One region of the Sporomusa aerivorans genome, then DNA from elsewhere that is predicted to be linked to it. Evidence: riboswitches for the same ligand, from Rfam matches in the RefSeq annotation. Region 1 holds a riboswitch; the other holds the start of a gene.
The links. Region 1 has a riboswitch for thiamine pyrophosphate ahead of thiC (phosphomethylpyrimidine synthase ThiC). Riboswitches for the same ligand answer to the same signal wherever they lie in the genome.
Positions count from the first base shown of each region.

Region 2: linked by a shared signal. The riboswitch ahead of thiS (sulfur carrier protein ThiS) and the one ahead of thiC (phosphomethylpyrimidine synthase ThiC) in region 1 are both predicted to bind thiamine pyrophosphate.

Region 1 covers NZ_CP156926.1:2,245,049-2,249,269, reverse strand. The annotation lists gene pyc (pyruvate carboxylase) at 1-2,559, shown strand, start outside; TPP riboswitch at 2,600-2,696, shown strand; gene thiC (phosphomethylpyrimidine synthase ThiC) at 2,760-4,058, shown strand; gene SATMO3_RS10295 (hypothetical protein) at 4,072-4,221, shown strand, end outside.
Region 2 covers NZ_CP156926.1:3,308,570-3,312,790, reverse strand. The annotation lists gene thiH (2-iminoacetate synthase ThiH) at 1-474, opposite strand, end outside; gene SATMO3_RS15685 (thiazole synthase) at 501-1,286, opposite strand; gene thiS (sulfur carrier protein ThiS) at 1,290-1,490, opposite strand; TPP riboswitch at 1,548-1,657, opposite strand; gene SATMO3_RS15675 (Nif3-like dinuclear metal center hexameric protein) at 1,728-2,846, opposite strand; gene SATMO3_RS15670 (tRNA (adenine(22)-N(1))-methyltransferase TrmK) at 2,837-3,529, opposite strand; tRNA gene SATMO3_RS15665 (tRNA-Val) at 3,643-3,718, opposite strand; tRNA gene SATMO3_RS15660 (tRNA-Glu) at 3,827-3,901, opposite strand; tRNA gene SATMO3_RS15655 (tRNA-Ile) at 3,995-4,069, opposite strand; tRNA gene SATMO3_RS15650 (tRNA-Asn) at 4,124-4,199, opposite strand.

The sequences.
Region 1 (4,221 bases):
GTAGAACATACTATCACCGAGATGATCACCGGTGTTGACATTGTTCAGGCCCAGTTATTTATCGCCGACGGCACCAGCCTGAGTGATGAACGGATTGGCGTCCCCGATCAAAGCAGTGTCAAATGCAACGGTCATGCCATCCAGTGCCGGGTAACCACCGAAGACCCTGCCAACCAATTTATGCCTGATACCGGCAAAATTACGGCTTACCGCAGTGGCGGCGGCTTTGGCGTCCGGCTGGACGCCGGCAACGCGTATGCCGGTTCAGTGATCACCCCTTATTACGATTCACTGTTAGTAAAAGTTTCTACCTGGGGCCTGACTCATAAAAGCGCTATTGCTAAAATGAAGCGCTGCCTGGGTGAATTCCGCATTCGCGGTATAAAATCCAACATTCCGTTCCTCTATAACGTAGTCAACCATGATGATTTCCTAAGCGGACATTATTATACTACCTTTATTGATACCTCCCCGGAATTGTTCGTATTCTCCCAGGCTCAGGACAGAGGCAGTAAACTGCTGCAATATCTGGCCGAAACGACAGTTAACGGGTTTGAAGGTCTGGCCAAACGCGCCAAGCCATCTTATCCGCCGGCCAGACTTCCCCAAACGCCCAAAGGCTCTTTAGCTGACGGCACCAAACAAATACTTGATCAGCGCGGCCCTGACGGCCTCGTAGCCTGGATTAAAGAACAAAAAGAAGTTTTAATTACTGATACCACCCTCAGGGACGCCCATCAGTCCCTGCTTGCCACCCGGGTTCGCACTCACGACATGCTGAATATCATCACCCCGACCGCCCACATGCTGCCTAACCTGTTTTCGTTCGAAATGTGGGGCGGCGCCACCTTTGACGTTGCCTACCGGTTTTTGAAGGAAGATCCCTGGAAACGGCTGGAGGCTCTTCGCAAACAGGCACCTAACGTTTTATTTCAGATGCTGCTGCGCGGCTCGAATGCCGTTGGCTATACCAGTTACCCGGATAATGTCATACGCGCGTTTGTGGCTCAGGCCGCCGAATCGGGTATTGATGTCTTCCGCATATTTGACAGCTTGAACTGGCTGGATGGCATGAGGGTTGCTATCGATGCAGTACGGCAGTCAGGCAAGGTTGCCGAAGTCGCAGTATGTTATGCCGGGGATATTCTGAACCCTGCCCGTCCTAAATATGACTTGAACTATTACGTAAAATTGGCTAAAGAGATTGAACAGGCCGGCGCACATATTCTGTGTATTAAAGACATGGCCGGTTTGCTCAAACCGGAAGCTGCCTATCGCCTGATTTCGGCCCTCAAAGAGGCTGTAGAACTTCCTGTTCACCTGCATATGCATGACACCAGCGGCAACGGTATCTATTCGTATGCCCGGGCAATTGACGCCGGCGTCGATATTGTTGATACTGCCGTCTCCGCCATGTCCGGCATGTCTTCGCAGCCGAGCGGCAATACTCTGTACTATGCATTAGAGGCTCATTCGCGCCAGCCTAAATTAGATATCCACGCTTTAAATCAATTATCCCATTACTGGGAAGATGTCCGCGCCTATTATAAAGATTTCGAAAGCAGCCTCTTCTTCCCTAATCCTGAGGTATATCAGCACGAAATGCCTGGCGGACAATACAGTAATTTGCGGCAGCAGGCAAAATCACTGGGGCTGGAAAGCCAATGGGATAAAGTCAAAGAAGTTTACCGGCATGTAAATGATATGTTCGGCGATATCATAAAAGTAACGCCATCATCTAAAATAGTCGGCGACATGGCCTTATATATGGTTGAAAACAATTTGACGGAAGATGATATCTACGAGACTGGTGATACGCTGGCCTTCCCCAACTCCGTCGTAGAATTCTTTTCCGGCCAGATTGGTCAGCCCTACCAGGGTTTTCCGAAAGAGTTGCAGCGCATTATCCTAAAGGGCAAAAAACCGTTAACCGCAAGACCCGGTGAAGCCCTTGAAGCTGCTAACTTTAATGAAATTCGCGATGGCTTGTCGGGAATTTTGCAGCGGCCTGTAACCACCTGCGATGTATTGGCCCATTCGTTATATCCCAAAGTGTTTGCAGATTGGGCGGATTTTGTCAATACTTATGGTGATGTGTCTATTCTGGATACACTTACTCTGTTCCATGGTCTAAACTTAAGAGAAGAAATCAGGGTAGATATTGAAGAAGGCAAAACACTGGTTATCAAACTGGTTTCTATTGAAGATCCGCTTCCAGATGGCACCCGGATTGTTAATTTTGAGCTGAACGGCTTGCCGCGCGAAGTCATAATAAAGGATAAGAGCATAAAAACAGTTGTACTTTCCCGAATAAAAGCCGACAAAGAGAATCCCAATCAGATTGGCGCTTCGATGACGGGGAAAGTTGTAAAAGTCATGGTAGAAAAAGGCGATCATGTCAAAAAGGGCGATCACTTACTGGTCACAGAAGCTATGAAAATGGAGACTACAATTCAGGCTCCTTTTGACGGAATCATAAAAGAACTCTTTGTAAAACCGCAAGATCCCGTGGAAACAGGAGATTTATTAATTGAACTCTTGAAATCAACCAAAGCATAGCTTATAATAGGTGCAATATAAAATTTATTAAAGTTTTATTAGTTATAGCTAGGGGTGCCAAATGGCTGAGAGGATTTTATCCAACCCTCGAACCTGATGTGGTTAGTACCACCGTAGGAAAGCATTCATATGTTCATTAAGGAAGCTTGCCTGCCCCACCTCTTTCTATAGCTAAAAATATTAAGAGGAGGGGTATTTTTATGTACACTACACAGATGGATGCCGCGAGAAAAGGAATCATTACAGAACAGATGCGTAAAGTAGCGCTGGAAGAGCAGCTGGAGCCTGAGCTCTTGCGCCAGTCAGTAGCAAGCGGTAAGGTCGTAATTCCGGCCAATCGTCACCACACCCGGCTGAGTCCCAAGGGTGTCGGCGAGAAACTCCGCACTAAGATTAACGTCAATTTAGGTGTTTCCAAAGATTGCTATGACCCTGAGCTTGAATTGGCGAAAGCTAAGAAGGCAATCGAATTAAAGGCAGAAGCAATTATGGATTTGAGCTGCTATGGCAAAACCCGTGATTTCCGCCGGAAATTAATTGAGATTTCCCCGGTAATGATCGGTACTGTTCCCATGTATGATGCTGTCGGCATGCTCGACAAAGATCTAAAGGATATCACGGTTGACGAGTTCTTCTCTGTGGTGGAAAGACATGCCGAAGACGGGGTCGACTTCATGACCATCCACTGTGCCATAAACCAGAAAACAGCTGAACGTGTGAAAAAAAATAAGCGCCTCACCAATATTGTTTCCCGTGGCGGCTCGTTGCTTTTTGCCTGGATGGAACTTAATCATCGGGAAAATCCCTTTTATGAATACTATGACCGCCTGCTCGACATCTGTGAAAAATATGATGTTACCATCAGTCTGGGAGATGCCTGTCGTCCGGGCTCAATCAATGATGCCACCGATCCGGCGCAAATTGAAGAACTTATAACTATGGGTGAATTAACCAAACGTGCCTGGGCAAGAAACGTGCAAGTTATGATCGAGGGGCCCGGACATGTACCGCTTAATGAAATTGCCGCCAACATGCAGTTGGAGAAGAGCTTATGCCATGGCGCCCCTTTCTATGTATTGGGCCCGCTGGTAACTGATATTGCCCCTGGCTACGACCACATTACGAGTGCTATCGGCGGAGCCATCGCGGCTGCCAACGGGGCCGATTTCCTCTGTTATGTAACACCGGCCGAACATCTCCGCCTCCCTAACCTGGATGACATGAAGGAAGGTATTATTGCGGCCCGGATTGCCGCCCACGCAGCCGATATTGCCAAAGGTATTCCCGGCGCCAGGGAATGGGATAATCAAATGAGTGCTGCCCGGGCTGAAGTAGACTTCCCTAAAATGATTGAATTAGCTATTGACCCGGAAAAGGCCAGGCAATACCGTAAGGAATCTGCGCCAGAATGCGAAGACACTTGCACCATGTGCGGCAAAATGTGTCCTATGAAGAACATGAAGAAGATTCTGGACGGAGAAGATTTGAGCATTCTGTAAGGGATGGAATGTCATGAAGAATGTTTCGGAAATAAAGCAATTACAGGAGTTAATTGAATTTTACCGTTCGAAACTATTGCTGGCATACCGTTGTCGATCCGACAATACACATCATCAATTTTTCAGAAGCATGACGCAAGCCCTTGTTTATTGCCAGCAGTAC
Region 2 (4,221 bases), 1.1 Mb from region 1:
TATTTCGATGCTGATTGATGTAAAATAGTTTTTTAAAATCCGGACACATTCTTTGATATAGTCTACTGAGGAATGCGCCCGGGACTCACCGGTGAGTATCAGAATATGTTTTAACCCGGTGGCGGCGATAGCAGCAGCCTCGACAGCCACCTGATCCAAGGTCAGTTTTTTTCTTTCAATATTATTGCGAGCGTGAAAGCCGCAGTATACACACTGGTTAACACAATAATTGGCCAGATACAAGGGTGTATAGAGCAGGATAGTGTGGCCAAATTGCTGGACCGTAACGCGATGGGCTTTTTGGGCCATGGCTTCAAGATGCTTTTCAGCCGTTGGTGATAACAGGGCAAGGTAGTCAAATACCGTCAGCCGCTCTTGGCCAATTATCCGTTGTATGTCGACATTGGTAATTCGGCTAAAGATATCTGCAAAGTTCAAATCGCGATACTTGCCTAATTCCTCATAAAAACTCATACTAAATTCCTCCCTCCCATTAGCCGTTATTCATGCAGAAAACCTGTCAACGGCGATGAAGCGTCAGCATAGTCCTGAATAGCTCCCGGTCCGGCCAGATAAGCTTTGCGCCCGGCAGCAACGGCTAAACCAAACGCCTGGGCCATAGTCACCGGATTGCTGGCCGTTGCTACGGCGGTATTTACCAGTACAGCTGAGGCTCCCATCTCCATGGCTTCAGCCGCCTCCGAGGGACGTCCGATGCCTGCATCCACGATGATTGGCAGAGGAATTTCTTCAATTAATATCTTAACCAATTCCTTGGTTTTCAGGCCACGGTTAGTACCTATCGGCGCTCCTAGCGGCATGACAGCGGCTGCGCCGGCTTCCAGCAAACGCTTCGCAGCCATTAAATCAGGACTCATATAGGGAAGCACCACGAATCCTTCGGCAGCTAAAATTTCAGTTGCCTTAATGGTTTCAAAATTGTCAGGCAGCAGATAGCGATTGTCGGAGATAACCTCGATCTTTATCCAGTTGCCGCAGCCGGCTGCTTTGGCTAACCGGGCGATGCGCACGGCTTCCTCGGCGGTTCTGGCCCCTGAAGTGTTCGGCATTAGCGTGCATTCCGGCGGTATGTAGCCGACAATGTTTTCTTCTTTAAGATCCGGATCAACTCGGCGTAAGGCTACTGTCACTACCTGGGAACCAGACGTCCGGACGACTTCTGGGATTATTCTGTTGTTGGCAAATTTACCTGTACCTAAAAACAAACGGCTTGTAAGTTCTTTATCCCCAATTTTTAAAATATCACTCAACATAGCTGTTTCCATTGTTTAACCTCCTCCGACAAATGTGACTACCTCGAGACAGTCTTCCGCCTGTAAAAGAATAGTCTGCCATTCTTGCCTGTTTACAATTTTCTTATTGTACTCAACTACGATAATTTCAGGATTGTAACCCTGTTTAGCAACAAGATCATAGATAGTGAGACTGTCGGCAACCATTAACTCTCTGCCATTTACTGAAATACGCAAGTGCATACCTCCTCAACAAAAATAAAAACACGTCCCCCGAATGGTAAAGACGCGTACTTAATACACACACGACCTCCCTCCGCAGGTATTATCCCGATCAGGTATGGAGGTAAGGAACTCGCTAGTTCCACTCTCAGCCCATAACATGAGCTCCCTCGGCCTTACAATATTCTTTTATGTGCTCATTGTATACCAATATTTCTGAAACGTCAATTTGCAAAAAGCGAATAAATTAGTCTAATAGGCTGAAAAAACGTCCCTATTGGATTTGTTGGCAAAAATAGGTAAATTCCAGGCGTTTTTGCTGGCACATTGATTTAGATATTCAACCAGGCATTCCACAACCGGCTGCTCAGTTGCAAAATGGCCGGCATCAATAATGTTTAGTCCGGCGGCAATTGCTTCTTGCGCCTCGTGATACTTTACATCACCTGTTACCAGGACATCCGCGCCTGCTGTAATCGCATTTTTAATCAGGCTGGCGCCGCTGCCGCCGCATACGGCTACTTTTTGGATAAAAGTCTTCGTCGGACCGGCCGCCTTTAATGACTGGATACACAAGGCGGATTTTATCTGGTTAATAAAGTCTGCCAAGGTTAGTGGCTGACTAAGCTCTCCTACTCTCCCCAAACCGCTGCCGGGTCCGGTGTTTTGCAGTAAATAGTCGTCATAGGCCACTTCTTCATAGGGATGGGCGGCAAGCATAGCGCTGACTACCTGTGAACGTATACTCAGCGGTATAATTGTCTCCAGGCGATATTCTTCCACATATTCAAGCTTATTCTGCTCACCGATATATGGGGATGTGCCTGCGAGCGGTAAGAATGTTCCGACACCCTGAGTCTGAAAAGTACAATGGCTATAGTTGCCGATATGTCCTGCGCCTGCCGCTGTCATTGCGGCCCGCACTGTTTCCACATGGGAAACAGGAACAAAAACTACCAGCTTATGCAGCTTCTCCTGGTAAACCGTTGTCAATGGCACAACGTTCCGGAGATTGAGTTTCCTGGCTAGCACATCATTTACGCCCCCTGGCGCACTGTCAAGATTGGTATGGGCAGCATATACCGCGACATCCTTCTTAATGAGGGACGCCAGCATATTACCCTGCGGCGAATCGGTGCGAATTCGGGTAAGGCCTTTAAAGAGTAATGGATGATGGGCAACAATCATATCTGCCTGTACCGCAATTGCTTCCTCAACAACTGCTGTATCCACGTCAAGCGTTACCAGTACTTTATGTATGTCCTGATCCGGCCTGCCTATCAGCAGCCCGACATTATCCCAGCTTTCCGCAAAATGTTTCGGGGCCAGTTGTTCCACTTCGGCAATAATATCACGACACTTTACAGACATGCTATCCTATCCTCCAGTTCATTGAGCCTGCGGGTGTACTCTCTGTACTTCTCAGAATTAATTACTTCACTGCCGCCTGCCGCCATCGCGGCAACAACATTTCGCAAATGGTCAATCAGTTCCTGAATGTGCTGCTTTAAGAGTGGTGGTTTTGTTTGCCAGAGCAAAGGCCCTATTTCATTCAGGATAGGTTCCACAGGTTGCATTTCTCCGGGCTCAGCCGCAATAATCTGGTATAACTTGCCCTCTTCCTGCACAAGTTGTTCATCTATGATTATCCAATTGTTAACGTATAGCCAGGTTCTGACAAGGGATGCTGCAATCATTGGCTGCAAAATAAGACGCTTCAATGTTGCTGTTACTTCCGGCCGTGCACTTAAAATCTCAATGATATTTGCACCACCCATGCCAGCGATAACAGCAACATCGGCTTCACCGGGCCGGAGCACTTCCAGGCCATTTCCCTGACGGACAGAAATTGCATGGTCCAGATGGTAAGCGGCAACAGCCCCTTGCGCCGATAAGTACGGACCATGATGAACATCACCGGCAATGGCACTGGCAGTAATTTTTTGCTGCATAAGATATATCGGTAAATAGGCATGATCAGTGCCAATATCTGCAATAGTGACTCCTGTTGGCACCATGTTGGCAATTGTTTGCAATCGTTGACCTAATTTCACGTAATAATCCTCCCGGCAGGTTTTCTTTGATAGTATTTCGCTTCCCGGCTATAAAATCCTTCGGTAATTTACCATAGAAAAAACCTGCGAATCAATTCGCAGGTTTTTTTCTATGGTGGGCGATGACAGGATCGAACTGCCGACATCCTGCTTGTAAGGCAGGCGCTCTCCTGGCTGAGCTAATCGCCCATATCTAGATAATAAAGGAATACCCTTCCTCACTTCCGCTCGGAAGTAAGCGACTCACTCAGGTTCTCATTTCGCCTATCGGCTCGTGAGAACCTGGTTCGCTGCTTATGGTGACCCGTAAGGGAATCGAACCCTTGATACCGCCGTGAAAGGGCGGTGTCTTAACCGCTTGACCAACGGGCCATAAATAGTATACTGTATTCAGGTTGCAGTTAGCGGTAACTACATTTTGCTGCAGTATCCAGCGCCCTGTTTACTGATAACTGATAACTGAATTGGTGGGCCCACCTGGGATCGAACCAGGGACCAGCCGGTTATGAGCCGGCTGCTCTACCGCTGAGCTATAGGCCCTAAAGATGTTAAAACAGGTTTTCCGAAGAAAGCCTGTTTTACTAACGTAATAACTGGCTCCTCGAGTAGGACTCGAACCTACGACCGATCGGTTAACAGCCGATTGCTCTACCAACTGAGCTATCGAGGAATATCGCCAACGTTGATTATTA